Regions from separate parts of the Massilia sp. METH4 genome, predicted to be linked through region 1. Evidence: riboswitches for the same ligand, from Rfam matches in the RefSeq annotation. Region 1 holds a riboswitch; the other holds the start of a gene.
What was found. Region 1 has a riboswitch for thiamine pyrophosphate ahead of thiC (phosphomethylpyrimidine synthase ThiC). Riboswitches for the same ligand answer to the same signal wherever they lie in the genome.
Positions count from the first base shown of each region.

Region 1 (7,607 bases):
CACGTCGCCGATGATGCTGCGCAGGTTGATGCTCATCTGGCGCAGCGCGGCCAGCAATTCGCCCGCTTCGTTGTCGCGCGACGCGGCGAAGCTGGCCGTCAGGTCGCCGCCGGCCATCTGCCGCGCCAGGCCGGTCGCCGAGCGCAGCGGCGCGACGACGGCGCCATGCAGCGACCAGCCCAGGTACAGCGCGGCCAGCGCCGCCAGCACGGCGAGTGTGGCCAGTGCATTGCTGCCGCTGCCGAACAGGCTTGCCGCGCACGCCGCCAGCACCGCGGCCGGCAGGGCGCCGGCCAGGACGAGGCGGGTCGCCAGCGAGGGGCGCAGGCGCGCCGCCAGGCGATGCAGCGGGCCGTCGGCCACGACCTTGCCACGTTGGATACGCCGGCCGTGCGCCTTGCCATCCTTGAACGCGGCATACGCCGCCGCCGCCTGCGCGACCATGTCGCGGCTCGGCTTGGTGCGCACGGACATGTAGCCGACCGGCTGGCCGTTCTCGATCACGGGCGTGATATTGGCCAGCACCCAGTAGTAGTCGCCGTTCTTGCAGCGGTTCTTGACCATGCCGGTCCAGGGATAGCCGCGGCGGATCGCGCGCCACATGTCGGCGAACGCCTCGGCCGGCATGTCCGGATGGCGCAGGATGTTTTGCGGCGCACCGATCAGCTCTTCCTCGGTGAAGCCGGAAATGCTGACGAAATAGGGATTTGCGTAGGTGATGTTGCCTTGCAGGTCCGTTGTGGAAACGATGGTCTTGCCTTCCTCGAGGAAGACTTCATTGCCGGTAACGGGCAGGTTGATCCGCATGTGTTTTCGCTTTCTTGTTGATCCTGTGGTGGATGCCGGGCATCCGTTTGTGTCGCGCGGGGTGGGAGGCGGGTCGACGATGCGCGGGCATCGATGGCGGCTGGGGTGGGGCCGCCGGTAGTGCAGGCAGGCTTAGCAGAGCGGAGGGGCGAAGAATAGCCGGATGTAGCCTTTATGCAACAATTATTGGCGGTCTGGCGCCGTGCAGGCCACGGCCCACGGCAGCAGTTCGTTGCGGGTGCGGCGCACGGACACGCGCGCTTCGCTGGCGATATCGCTTTCGAACACCAGTACGGGCAAGCCATCCTTGCCGCGATCGAGGCCCGCAAGGCGGAAGGCGCGCGAGCGCGACGGCGCGCACGACGTGTTCCCGGCCATCAGCAACCGCGCGCTGCCCAGGATCGACCGGTAGGATTGCAGCAGCATCAGGATGTCCATCTCCTGCAAGGGTTGCAGGAGGCGCACGGGATTGTCGGGCTGGGCGCCGCACTGCGGCTGGTGGTGGATCCACACCAGCGTCTGCGGCGGGCCCGCTTCGCTCCAGCGCTCATCCTTGCGGGCGCGTGCATGGTATGCGTACACGCTGCGGGGCTGGCGGCACAGGGGCAGTACCGCACGTTGCGCCGGGCCGTCCACCACGGCCGTGACCTGGCGCGCGCTGCGCTTGCCGCGTTTTCCTGCGTCCTCCTTCACGGTGAACTGCGGGCGCAGCAGGCCACGTGCTTCATGATTCGCGTTGTACCAGTCGAAAAACGATTCCTGTTCCGCCGGCGTGGCCGTGCGGGCGGGCGCCTGCGGTTGCGCCATCGCCACGCCCATCTGCATCGCCGCCAGCACGGCGGCCACCCGTTTGTGCATCGTTATCCTTTCGTCGAGATACCGATTATAGGCGGTAGTGCTTGCAGTAAAGGCACGGTTCGTGTCTATAATGACGCCGCTGCCTTCATCGAAGGCGGCAAACGCTAGGGGTCCTGCGCTCGGCTACAGCCATGCGCGGGTGAGAAATACCCTCCGAACCTGATCTGGATAATGCCAGCGAAGGGAAGCTCAAGGATTCGTCGCACCTGAAGTCTGGTCGCGCACGTCCGGATCTCCTTTGCTGGCTCCTGCCCAAAGGAGCCAAATGAACGCCCACCAGAAATTCTTGGCCAGCACGGCCGAAGTCGACAGCGCCGCCATCGCGCCGCTGCCCAATTCCCGCAAGATCTACGTGACCGGCAGCCGCCCGGATATCCGCGTACCCATGCGCGAGATCTCGCAGGCCGACACGTCGGCCTCGTTCGGCCACGAAGTCAATCCGCCGGTGACCGTGTATGACACGTCCGGCCCGTACACCGACCCGGCCGTGGCCATCGACATCCGCGCCGGCCTGGCGCCAATGCGCGCCGCCTGGATCGCCGAGCGCGGCGACACCGAGGAGCTGCCGGGTCCCACGTCCGACTACGGCAAGGCGCGCCTGGCCGACGCCTCGCTCGATGCCTTGCGCTTCGACCTGCACCGCACTCCGCGCTGTGCCAAGGCCGGCGCTTGCGTCACGCAGATGCATTACGCGAAGCGGGGCATCGTCACGCCGGAGATGGAATTCGTGGCGATCCGCGAGAACATGCGCCGCCGCGAATACATCGCAGCGATGCGGGCGGCCGGCCCGCTGGGCACCAAGATGGCCGAACTGCTGGGCCGCCAGCACCGCGGCGAATCGTTCGGCGCCGCCATCCCGCAGGAGATCACCGCCGAATTCGTGCGCGAGGAGATCGCGCGGGGCCGGGCGATCATCCCGGCCAACATCAACCACCCGGAACTGGAACCGATGATCATCGGCCGCAACTTCCTGGTGAAGGTCAATGCCAACATCGGCAACTCCGCCGTCACCTCGTCGATCGGCGAGGAAGTCGAGAAGATGACGTGGGCGATCCGCTGGGGCGGCGACACGGTGATGGACCTGTCGACCGGCAAGCATATCCACGAAACGCGCGAATGGATCGTGCGCAACAGCCCGGTGCCGATCGGCACGGTGCCGATCTACCAGGCGCTGGAAAAGGTGAACGGCAAGGCCGAGGACCTGACGTGGGAAATCTTCCGCGACACGTTGATCGAGCAGGCGGAGCAGGGCGTGGACTACTTCACGATCCACGCGGGCGTGCTGCTGCGCTATGTGCCGCTGACGGCGAACCGCCTGACCGGCATCGTCTCGCGCGGCGGGTCGATCATGGCCAAGTGGTGCCTGGCCCACCACAAGGAAAACTTCCTGTACACGCACTTCGAGGACATCTGCGAAATCATGAAGCAGTACGACGTGTCGTTCAGCCTCGGCGACGGCCTGCGTCCCGGCTCGATCTACGACGCGAACGACGAGGCGCAGCTGGGCGAACTGAAGACGCTGGGCGAACTCACGCAAATCGCCTGGAAGCACGACGTGCAGGTGATGATCGAAGGCCCCGGCCACGTGCCAATGCAGCTGATCAAGGAGAACATGGACCTGCAGCTGGAGCAATGCAGCGAAGCGCCGTTCTACACGCTTGGCCCGCTGACCACCGACATCGCCCCCGGCTACGACCACATCACCTCCGGCATCGGCGCCGCGCAGATCGGCTGGTACGGCACCGCGATGCTGTGCTACGTAACGCCGAAGGAGCACCTGGGCCTGCCGAACAAGGACGACGTCAAGGAAGGCATCATCACCTACAAGATCGCCGCCCACGCGGCCGACCTGGCGAAAGGCCATCCCGGCGCGCAGATCCGCGACAACGCCCTGTCGAAGGCGCGCTTCGAATTCCGCTGGGAAGACCAGTTCAACCTCGGCCTGGACCCCGACCGCGCACGCGCCTTCCACGACGAGACGCTGCCGAAGGAATCGTCGAAGGTCGCCCACTTCTGCTCGATGTGCGGCCCGCACTTCTGCTCGATGAAGATCACGCAGGAAGTACGCGACTACGCCGCCAGCGGCATGCAGGAAAAGGCCATCGAATTCGTCAAGAGCGGCAGCCAGCTCTACAGCAAAGCGTAGCAACCCAACAACAGGGACAGTCCCCAATTTTTTACAACAGGACAGTCCCCGAATATTTACAACACTTTTCGTTGCTAAAAATCGGGGACAGTCCCCCGGGTTTTTTTACAACAGTTCGGACAGGAAATGGACATCGTACTGAATGGCGAGCCCCGCGCCGTGGAGCCGGGGCAGACGCTCGGCCAGTTGATCGCGGCGCTGGAGCTGGAAGGCCAAGCGCTGGCGCTGGCCGTCAATCGCAGTGTGGTGCCGCGCCAGCGCTGGAGCGAAGTGGCCCTTAATGCGCAGGATCGCGTGGACATCGTCCGCGCCATCGGCGGCGGCTGAATAATGGAGACGACTATGCAGACAAACAACGATGACCTGCTCACCATCGCAGGCAAGCAGTACCGCTCGCGCCTCCTGGTGGGCAGCGGCAAGTACCGCGATCTCGACCAGACCCGTGCCGCCACCCTGGCGGCCGGCGCGGAAATCATCACGGTGGCGATCCGCCGCGTGAATATCGGCCAGGACCCGCATGCGCCGAACCTGCTGGACGTGGTGCCGCCGTCCGAGTTCACGATCCTGCCCAATACGGCAGGCTGCTACACGGCGAAGGACGCGGTCTACACGCTGCAACTGGCGCGCGAGCTGCTGGATGGGCACAAGCTCGTCAAGCTCGAAGTGCTGGGCGACGAGAAGACGCTGTTCCCGAACATGCCCGAAACGCTGGTGGCGGCGAAGGAGCTGGTGAAGGACGGCTTCGACGTGATGGTCTATTGCAGCGACGATCCCATCCAGGCACGCATGCTGGAAGACATCGGCTGCGTCGCCGTGATGCCGCTGGCGTCCCTGATCGGCTCGGGCATGGGCATCCTCAATCCGTGGAACCTGTCGCTGATCATCGAGCAGGCGAGGGTGCCGGTGCTGGTCGACGCCGGCGTGGGCACGGCGTCGGACGCGGCGATCGCCATGGAACTCGGTTGCGACGGCGTGCTGATGAACACGGCGATCGCCGCCGCGGGCGACCCGGTGCGCATGGCCCGCGCCATGCGCCTGGCCGTCGAGGCGGGCCGCGACGCGTTCCTGGCCGGCCGCATGCCGCGCAAGTTCGCCGCTTCCCCATCGTCGCCGATGGCCGGCCGGCTCGGCTAGGACCAGCCATGAAGGACCAGCTATGAGTCATCGCCCTTGCGTGCTCGTGTTTGCCGGCGCCGACCCCTCGGGCGGTGCCGGCATAGCCGCCGATGTCGGCGCCATCGCGGCGCTCGACGCCCATCCACTGCCCGTGATCACCGCGCTCACGGTGCAGGACAACAACCGGGTGCACGAAGTGCTGCCCGTCGAGCACGACGTGGTGCTGCGCCAGGCGCTGGCCGTGGCCGCCGCGTTCCGCATCAGCGCCGTGAAGATCGGCATTCCCGGCAGCCCCGAGAACGCCCAGTCGATCGCCCGCGTGATCGCCGGGCTGCGCGAGGAAAACCCGGCGCTGCCGGTTGTGCTGGACCCCGTGCTGGCGAGCGGCAACGGCGACCGGCTGGGGCGCGGCAATGCGATCGCCGCGCTGGCGCCGCTGCTGCCGCTGGCCACCGTGATCACGCCGAACGGCCCCGAAGCGGCCGCTCTGGCGAAGGCGCACCGGCAAGACATTCCACCGCCGTCGAGCGACGTGGCGGAACTAGCGCACGCGCAGGTGCTGCGGCAGATCGGCTGCGAGCACGTGCTCGTCACGGGCGGGCATGGCGGCGGCTCGTCGGTCGTCAACCGCTGGCTGGGTCCGGCCCGCCAGCAGAACTGGCACTGGCCAAGGCTGGAGGGTGGCTTCCATGGCAGCGGCTGTACGCTGGCCGCTGCCGTGGCGGCGCTGCTGGCGCATCAGATCCCCGTCGCTCAGGCGCTGGCGCGGGCGCAGGCCTACACCCACCGCGCACTGGAAGCGTCGTACGCGATCGCCTCCGGCCAGCGCATCCCGTCGCGCTGAGAAAGGAGAACAATCATGCAGGGACTTTATCTGGTGACCCCCGACTGGGACGATACCGAGGCGCTGCTGCGCCATACCGAAACGGCGCTGGACGCCGGCGTCGCGCTGCTGCAATACCGGCACAAGACGGCGACGCCGGAACAGCGTCGCGAACAGGCAACCGCGTTGCTGGCGCTGTGCCGCCGCCATGGCGTGCCCTTCATCGTCAACGATTTCGTGGACCTGTGCCGCGAGCTCGATGCCGATGGCGTGCACGTAGGCGGCACCGATGCCACGGTCGCGCAGGCCCGCGAGCTGGTCGGGCCAACGAAGATCGTGGGCGCTTCGTGCTACGGCGACTTGCAGCTTGCCATCGATGCCGAGCGCGCCGGTGCCAGCTATGTGGCCTTCGGCGGTTTCTATCCGTCGCGCGTCAAGCGCTATGCGGTGACCACGGCACACGCCATCGTCGACGATGCCCGCGCGGCCGTACGCGTACCCTGCGTCGTCATCGGCGGGATGACGCCGGAAAACGCGGCCCCGCTGGTGGCGCGCGGCGCGCACATGGTGGCGGCGATCAGCAGCGTCTATGGCGCGCCGGACGTGGCCGCGGCCACCAGGGCGTTCAACCGGCTGTTTGCCTAGGGTAGCGCTGATTCATTCATGGCGGCGCTCCCAGCCCCGAGAAAACGCGCCCAGCTGTGTCGCAAATGGCCCGACATATCGGCGGCCGCACCCCCCGGCATGACGGGCCATTTGCGTCTTGCTGAACACGTTTTTCAGGACTAATCTCATCCACCAGCGACAAATCAGCGCTTTTCTGGCGGGGAGGGCGGCTCATCGGCCGGAAACGCCGGGCAGGTGGCGGATGAGCGGCGGCATCTGTGGCGCCCGCCCATCGTTGCCGGAGTGTAACCGTGAATCCCCTTGCCGCCGCATCAAAGGCCCGTATAATCGGTTCACCTTCAAAGAACCGAATACGCCATGCCCGCACAAGCCGCCGCCGCGAAACGCCTGATCCTGATCGTCGACGACGACCAGTTGCTCGCCGAATTCCTGAGCGTGGTGCTGCGCAACGCCGGGTACGAGACGGTGCAGGCACACTCGGCCGACCACGCGCTGCGCCTGGTGGCCGAGCGCGAGCCGGACATGGCGCTGCTGGACATTCACATGCCCGGCATGTCGGGCCTGGAACTGGCCAAGCAGCTCAACCGCGAAACGTCGGTGCCGTTCATGTTCCTGTCCGGCCGCGGCGATGCGGATGCGGGCAAGCAGGCCGCCGCGTACGGTGCCGTGGGATTCCTCGTCAAGCCGGTCGATGAAAAGCAATTGATGCCCGCCTTCGAGGCAGGGCTGGCGCGGGCGGACGAGATCCGCCAGCTGCGCCGCACCGAACTGAACCTGAACGCCGCGCTGGCGGCCGGCCGCGAGACGAGCCTTGCCGTGGGCTTGTTGATGTGCAAGTTCCAGACGGACCGCAACACCGCTTTCGAAGTCCTGCGCGACCACGCGCGGTCCAGCCGTCGCAAGGTCAACGAGGTGGCGGACCAGCTGCTTGCCGCCGAGGAAACGTTGAATGGTTTGCATGCGGCTTTTAATGCACGACTGAAGAAATAATAGTTTCCAAGCTGAATCATTTAAGCTAAGCTTCCTTCATTGCGCACCGGGCTCCCCGGTGCAATCCATGTTACGGCTGCCCCGCCACCGCGGCCGTGCCTGAAATCATCGGCCCAGCTCCGCCGACCTGCATCCTGGTACCAACCGACCCCGCTGCCCGCGGCGCATGGCTCCAGGTTCTGCATTACCGATCGCGGAGAAGACGATGAACATGACCGACGCCCTCGAGGCTCTCAAACC
Region 1 is NZ_CP146614.1:2,777,346-2,784,952, forward strand. Features, by position in the region: gene V6Z91_RS12305 (methyl-accepting chemotaxis protein) at 1-807, opposite strand, end outside; gene V6Z91_RS12310 (hypothetical protein) at 991-1,665, opposite strand; TPP riboswitch at 1,762-1,868, shown strand; gene thiC (phosphomethylpyrimidine synthase ThiC) at 1,931-3,811, shown strand; gene thiS (sulfur carrier protein ThiS) at 3,938-4,138, shown strand; gene V6Z91_RS12325 (thiazole synthase) at 4,154-4,945, shown strand; gene V6Z91_RS12330 (hydroxymethylpyrimidine/phosphomethylpyrimidine kinase) at 4,968-5,771, shown strand; gene thiE (thiamine phosphate synthase) at 5,787-6,395, shown strand; gene V6Z91_RS12340 (response regulator) at 6,735-7,367, shown strand; gene V6Z91_RS12345 (response regulator) at 7,573-7,607, shown strand, end outside.

Region 2 (7,607 bases), 2.9 Mb from region 1:
GTTCACCTTGAACGCCGGCGAGACCGCATACTCGGCGAAGACGGTGGAGCGGATGGCCGGCACGTTCGTCACCCGCTTGCCGTCGTAGATGCTTTGCCCGGTGCCGCTTTGCTTCGTGTTCAGCGCGGCCAGCGAGGCGCCGACCGTCAGCTCGCGCGTGGCCTTGCCTTGCGCCGAGAATTCGACACCGCGATGCTTCGCCTGGCCATTGCGCACGAAGGTATTGGTGGCGTCGATGTACTCGAGGCCCTTCTCGATCTGGAACAGCGCCGCCGCCATGCTGATGCCGGCGATTTCCGCCTTGGCGCCCAGTTCCACCTGCTTCGACTTCGATGGCGCCAGGGCGCGGTTCTCGTTCGTCGTCTCCATCGGCGCGATGCCGCCGTGTTCCAGGCCGCGGGCATAGGTCGCGTACAGCGACAGGTTGCCGCGCGGGCTGTACACCAGCGAGGCATTCGGCAGCCAGAAGCTGGCGCTCGATGGGGCCACCCCAAGCTCGTCGCGCTTCAGTTTTACGTAGCGCGCCCCGGCGTGCAATTTCAGCTCGCTGGTGATGCCCACGATGTCCTGCACGAACACGGCGCGCTCGTTGTCCTTGCGCTGCACGAACGACGGCCCGGTTTGCAGGTCGCTGCGCGGCGGCACGACGACCGGATGGTAGATATTGCTGGTGCCGGCATACTCGTACACGTCCTCGCCCCAGCTTTCCTTGTTGCCGTAGTAGGCCAGGCCGGTCGACAGGTCGTGCGTCAGCGCGCCGGTGGCGAAGCGGCCTTGCAGCATGGCCTGCGCCGCCAGCGGTTTCTTCTGCTCGTCGAGACTGCGGTAGTCATACACGTCGTAGTCGCCGTTGCCGCAGAAGCCCGGATACAGTTCCTGCGCCGAGCAGCCGTACGGGAAGGCCGTGTAGTCGTCGCGCTTGAACACGTGGCGGTTGGCCTTCACCTCGAGCTTCCAGTCCTGCGCCAGCTGGTACTGGAAGCGGGCGCCGAAGTTCATGCTTTCGGTGGCGACCGGATAGCTCCACGGCTGGTCGTTCAGCAGGGTGGCGGGATCCACGTCCGGCAGCGACACGTTGTTGATCAGCTGGAAGCCCGGCGCCGAGACTTGGGACTTCTTCTGGTAGTCGGCGTCGACCTGCAGCAGCGCCCGCGGCGAGATCTGCCAGTCGAATGCGCCGGATACGAAGCTGCGGCGGCCATCCGCGCCTTCCACGTAGGAGCGCAGGCGCTCGCCGGCCACGTTGATGCGGTAGCCGAAGCGGCGGTCCTCGAAGCGGCCGCCCAGGTCGACGGTGCCGAGCAGCGTGCCGCGCTCGCTCACTTCGAACAGCACCGAGCGCAGCGTGGTGTTGGTGGGGCGCTTGGTCACATAGTTGACCACGCCGCCGGGCGCGGCGACGCCGGCGGTGAGGCCCGCCAGGCCTTTCAGCACCTCGATGCTTTCCTTGTTCTCCAGCGGGATCTGGGTGTCGCCCGAAATTGCCAGGCCATCCTTGCGGTAGCTGGTGGCGTTAGCGAGCTTGAAGCCGCGGATCGAGAATTGCTCGGCATAGCCGACGGCGTTGTAGGCGTCGCTGATGCTGGCGTCGTAGCGCGCCGCGTCGGTGGTGGAGCGGATGTTCAGGTCCTGCATCTGCTCGCGCGTGATCACGCTGACCGAGGCGGGCGTTTGCAGCAGCGGCGTTTCGGCGAAGCCGGCCACCGAGGCGCGGTCGGCGGCGCCGCGCACGGCGGTGACAATGACTTCCGTCATCGCCGGGTCGGCTTGCTGGGCGAAAGCGGCGGATGCGTGTGTGGCCTGCGCGATGGCCAGCGCGGCGGCGGAGATGGTGGTCTTGTTCATCGGTGTGCTCTCTAGTTCTAGTTCTTTGTCGAACCAGCGAGGAGCACAGGAGGGTAAGTTCGGGGAGGTTCGGAGGAACCGACTGGTGACGAACACTGCTTTGCGCTTTCCTTCGCTGGCATTATCCAGATCAGGTACGAAGGGTATCTCTCACCCGGAAAACGCATTCCAGGACCCCTAGCGAAGCCGAAAGCTTATCACATTTGACTACAATGTCGTGCGCCATCGGTCCGGGCGCATTGTTATACTTGTGGAAACATGGGCTTGGACCGACAATATCACCCTCGATGTTATCCTTGATGTCACCCTTGATGTGACCCTTGATGTGACCCTTGGTGGGACCCTTTGTGTCAGTCCATCGTTCCACGCCGACAGGAGGCTGCCATGACGCAGGAACACGTCGTTGAACACCGCGAGGGCCTGGACGCCCAGGTGCTGGACATGCACCGTGCGCTGACCTCGCTGATCGACCGGCTGGGCGCGCTGGACATGTATAACCAGCGCTTCGCGGCCTGCACCGACCCCGAGCTGAAGCTCGTGCTGGCAAGCCAGCGCGACAGCACGCGGAAGCACGTGGCGATGCTGATCGAATGGGTGCGCCGCCGCGACCCGAAGCTGGACAAGGAATTGCGCGATGCGCTGTTCAAGGCCGGCCCGATCGCCGCCCAATATCGCTACGACGAAAATATGTAAGGCAGTCCACACAATGAGAATCGAATGAAGCAGCCGTATCACGAAGGAAGCTGGTTTGCCGTGCCACTGATCAATGGCGGCTACGCGACCGGGCTTGTCGCCCGCATGTCGCCCCAGGGGAAGATCATGCTGGCCTATCTGTTCGGGCCGAAGCGGGCCACGATGCCCATGCTGGCCGATGTGCAGGGCCTGAAGGCGGGTGATGCCCTCAAGGCCATCCGCACGGGCGACATGGCGCTGGCCAACGGCCGCTGGCCGGTGCTCGGCGACGCCGAGCATTTCGACCGCAACGACTGGCCCGTGCCCGTCTTCATCCGCCGTTCCGACGCGTTGAAGCGCGCCTGGCAGGCCACCTACGCGGACGATCCCGCCAAGCCCGAGCGCGAAGTGTCGGTACCCTACGAAACGGCGGGGCTGGAAAGCGACTCGCTGTTCGGCTACGGGTCGACCGAGCTGCTGCTGACGAAATTGCTCGACTAGGGCTGCAAGGAGAAGGCCATGCAGTTGCACCAGGGAGGATGTTTTTGCGGAGCGGTGCGCTACGTGGTCACGGCCGAACCGTTCAACAGCACGCTTTGCCACTGCACGATGTGCCGCCGCGCCAGCGGAGCGCCCTGCGTGGCATGGTTCTCGGTACCGCGCGCCGGGCTGCATTTTTCCGCCGGCAGCCCGGCCTTCTATCACTCGAGTCCCGGCGCGCGCCGCGGCTTTTGCGCCGCCTGCGGCACGCAGCTGACGTTCGAGGACGACCGGTCCCCCGGCGAACTCGATGTCACCACGGCCAGCCTGGACGATCCCGAGCTGGTGCCGCCGGACGACCACACCTTCATGCAAAGCCACCTGCGCTGGCTGCAACTGGCGGACAGCCTGCCCCGCTACCTGCGCACGCGCGGCGAAGGCGCCCGCGAGGTACCCTGAGTCTCATTGCGGCAGCGGCGCGCACGCCGCCGCCCGCGACAGCAACAGCGCCCGTTCGCGCTCGTTCTGCGTCAACCCCGCGGCGCGCAGGAATTGCTCGCGCGCCTCCTCGTACCGCCCCAGCTTGAACAGGAAATCGCCGCGCACGCTGGGCAGCAGGTGGTAGTGCTTCAACGCGGGTTCATCGACGAGCGCATCGGCCACCTCGAGACCCGCGGCGGGTCCGAACGCCATCGCCAGCGCCACGGCGCGGTTGAGCTCAACGACGGGCGAGGGCGCCAGCTGCGCCAGCGCATCGTACAGCGCCGCAATGCCTTGCCAATCCGTGTCGGCGGCGCTGCGGGCGCGCGCGTGGCAAGCGGCGATCGCGGCTTGCAGGCCGTAGGGCCCCAGGCCCTTGCCGAGCCGGCCGGCCCGCTCCAGCGCGGCCAGGCCGCGGCGGATCAGCAGCTGGTCCCAGCGCGCCCGGTCCTGGTCCAGCAGCAGCACCGGCGCGCCGTCGGCGGCGATGCGGGCACGGGCGCGCGAGGACTGGATTTCCATCAGCGCCACGAGCCCGTGCACCTCCGGCTCGCGCGGTACCAGTTCGGCCAGGATGCGGCCCAGCCGCAGCGCCTCGTCGCACAGGGCCGGCCGCATCCAGTCGGTGCCCGCGCTGGCCGAGTAGCCCTCGTTGTAGATCAGGTAGATCACTTGCAGCACCGATTCCAGGCGCCGCACCAGTTCGTGCCCCACGGGCACCTCGAACGGCACGCGCGCCTCGGCCAGCGTGCGCTTGGCGCGCACGATGCGTTGCGCCAGGGTCGGCTCCGGCACGAGGAAGGCGCGGGCGATTTCCTCCGTCGTCAGACCGCCCAGCAGCCGCAGGGTGAGCGCCACCCGGCCTTCGGTGGGCAGCACCGGGTGGCAGGCGATGAAGACGAGGCGCAGCAGGTCGTCGCCAATCGGGTTTTCCAACGCCCGCTCCAGGTCGGGCGCGGCATCTTCCAGCAGGCTTTCGATTTCGTAGGTGAGCTGCGGCTCCTTGTCCTGCGCCAGCCTGCGGTGGCGCAGGTGGTCGAGAGCGCGGTTCTTCGCGGCGGCCATCAGCCAGGCGGCCGGCTTGTCCGGCATGCCCGCTTCGGGCCACGTTTCCAGCGCCGCGACCAGCGCTTCCTGCGCCATTTCCTCGGCCAGGCCCACGTCGCGCAGCATGCGCGCCAGCGCGGCGATGATCTTCGCCGACTCGATGCGCCACACCGCCTCGACGGTGCGATGGACCGCGCTGCTCAATGCCACTGGGCTCAAGCGCGCGGGCTCGCCACGGCCCGCAGTTCCAGCGTTACATCCGGCCAGGGGAATGGATAGCTTTTCACCCAGGCGATCGCTTCATCCACCGTCCTGGCCTGGATCAGCCAGAAGCCGGCGATGAGTTCCTTGATCTCGGTGAACGGGCCGTCGACGACCGTCGGCCGGCCGCCCTTGAACTTGACGCGCGCGCCCTTCGCCGTGCCTTTCAGCCCGTCGCCCGCCAGCAGTACGCCCGCTTGCGCATCCTTGGCGTTGCGCTCGTTCATGCGGGCGATGACTTCCGGCGGTGGAGGCAGCTCCGCTTCCAGGGCGGGACTGGAGCGTATCAGCACCGCGTACGGCGTCAGGTGCGGCGGCGATTGCGAGTCGATGCCGGCGCAGCCGCCGGAGCACCCGGTCTCGCGCACTTCGAGCAATGCCTGCCCTTCCGCGTCGGCCGAGGGCCAGCGCCGCGCCCATTCGATCGCCGCCTCCTTCGACGGTGCATCGATGATCGCGAAGCCGGCCGCCAGTTCGCCGGCGGGGAACGGGCCTGGTTCGATGGACCAGGCCCCGGCGGAGCGGTGCAGGCGCACCGCCTCGCGGCTGGGATGCAGCCAGCGCGCGTCCGGCATGGCACGTTCGAGCGGCTCGCCCGGAAAAGCTTCGCTTTCGGAACCGGCGTCGGCGCGCCGTATCACCATGAAGTGCATCCCATCCTCCTCCTGATCGTGTCAGGAGGTGCTGGCGATGCGGTCGCGCAGCCGGTCCTCCTGTTCGCGTAATTCGGGCGTGAATTCGGCCCCGAAGTCTTCCGCCTCGAATACCTGGCGGATCTCGACCTCGTCGCCATCCTGCATCGGGGCGCGCTTGAGCCACTCGATGGCTTCCTCGCGCGACTTTACCTGAATCAGCCAGAATCCCGCAATCAGCTCCTTCGTTTCCGAGAAGGGCCCGTCGATGACGGTGCGCTCCTTGCCGTGGTAGCGGATGCGCACGCCGTTCGAGCTGGGGTGCAGGCCTTCGCCGGCCAGCATCACGCCGGCGTTGACGAGTTCCTCGTTGTATTTACCCATCGCGGCGAGCAGCTCGGTGGAGGGCATCCTGCCCGCTTCGCTGTCCGGCGTGGCCTTCACGATGATCATGAAACGCATGGCGGCCTCCTTGATTATTGTTGGGCCGCGTCGGGGCAGGGCATCGCCGTCTTCGAGGCTTCCAGCGCCTCTTCCGGCGGCACGTCGCGGATGTGCGTGGCCAGCGACCAGCTGTGGCCGAACGGGTCCCGCAGCACGCCGTAGCGGTCGCCCCAGAACATGTCCTGAGGCTCCATCACCACCTTGGCGCCCGCTTCGACGGCTTGCCGGTAGGCGGCATCCACGTCTTCCACGTAGTGGTGCAGGGTAACGGGGGAATTGGGCAAGTCCTGCGGGCCAATGCTGTTCCACTCGGGGAATTCGTCGACCAGCATCACCGGCGAGTTGCCGATCTTGATCATCGCGTGCATCAGCTTGCCGCCGCCATCGGGCACGGGCATGCGCACCATTTCGGTGGCGTTGAACGCCTTCTTGTAGAACTCGATCGCATCGGCGGCGCCGCGGCAGACGAGGTGCGGCGTCACGGTCGGCATGTCGTGTGGAACTTTCTCTGCTTCGCTCATGGCCTATCTCCTTCATTTGGTTTAGGGAACACGAACTGCGTTCCCATACTCCCACGACGGAGGGCAAAAGGCCAGATCGACAAAACGGCTCAAATTCTTTTCGTGGCGTCCTGCCGCCCGCGCGGGCATGTCGCAGGCCATGGTACGGCCGGACGCTGTCAGTTCCTGTCAGGAGCTTGGCCGACGACTTCCGGCGCTCGTTCAGAGGGCTTCGATCGTGATCTGGATGGCCAGCCCGCCACCTTCGCCATTGCTCAGCTGGAGTTCGGCGCCATGTCGTTGCAGCACCCGTTCGACGATTGCCAGGCCCAGGCCGGCGCCGTTGGCCTGGCTGCGCGCCGTATCCAGCCGGGTGAACGGCTTGAGCAGCTCGGCCATGCGTTCCTCGGGCACGCCCACGCCGTGGTCGCGCACCGCGATCACCACGCGCTTGGCCGTATGCATGCCCTTGACGGTGCAATGGATGTCGATCTCGGCCAGGTCGGTACCCGGCGTCTTGCCGTAGCGGCGCGCGTTCTCGATCAGGTTGTGGATCACCCGCTTCAGGTCCGTGGCATTGCCCCTGATCTGGGCCTTGCAGGAAATGTCGGTCGTGACTTTCACGTCGGGCAGGCGCGACACTTCATGGGCCACTTCCTCCAGCATCGCGCCCACGTCGAGCGGCACGAAGGTGGATGCCTCGGTCGGCTTCGCGTAGTCCAGGAACTGGGCGATGATCGCATCCATCTGCGCCAGGTCCGACTTCATGCCGTCGCGCGCGTCGGGTTCGAGGTGGGCCATTTCCACTTCCAGCTGCATGCGCGTCAGGGGCGTGCGCAGGTCGTGCGAGATGCCCGCCAGGATCACGGCGCGGTCCGACTCGACCTGCTGCAGGTCGTCCACCATCTGGTTGAAGCTGCGGTTGGCTTGCCGGATCTCCTGCGGGCCCTTTTCGGGCAGCGGGGGCGGGCGGCGGCCTTGCGCGATCGCCTGGAACGCGGCCGTGAGGCGGCGCAGCGGGGCGTTGACGAGGCTGGAAATGGCTGCCGCGCCCAGCAGCGAGACGAGCGACACCACGGCGGCCCAGCCGAGCCACTGGATACCGGTCAGCCACGGAATGCGCTCGCGCTCGAGCATCAGCCAGTACTGGTCTTCGCCGATATTGAAGCTGACCCAGAAGCCGCGCATGCCGTTCACGCGCGCCGAGAAACGGGTGGCCTTGCCCAGCTTGGCCTTGACGAGTTTT
Region 2 is NZ_CP146614.1:6,765,888-6,773,494, reverse strand. Features, by position in the region: gene V6Z91_RS29450 (TonB-dependent siderophore receptor) at 1-1,845, opposite strand, end outside; TPP riboswitch at 1,936-2,034, opposite strand; gene V6Z91_RS29445 (hypothetical protein) at 2,230-2,538, shown strand; gene V6Z91_RS29440 (Imm26 family immunity protein) at 2,563-3,018, shown strand; gene V6Z91_RS29435 (GFA family protein) at 3,037-3,456, shown strand; gene V6Z91_RS29430 (RNA polymerase sigma factor) at 3,460-4,734, opposite strand; gene V6Z91_RS29425 (YciI family protein) at 4,740-5,438, opposite strand; gene V6Z91_RS29420 (YciI family protein) at 5,460-5,879, opposite strand; gene V6Z91_RS29415 (VOC family protein) at 5,894-6,382, opposite strand; gene V6Z91_RS29410 (ATP-binding protein) at 6,584-7,607, opposite strand, start outside.
Region 2: it holds a riboswitch for thiamine pyrophosphate, as region 1 does, so the genes downstream of both, V6Z91_RS29450 (TonB-dependent siderophore receptor) here and thiC (phosphomethylpyrimidine synthase ThiC) in region 1, are expected to answer to the same signal.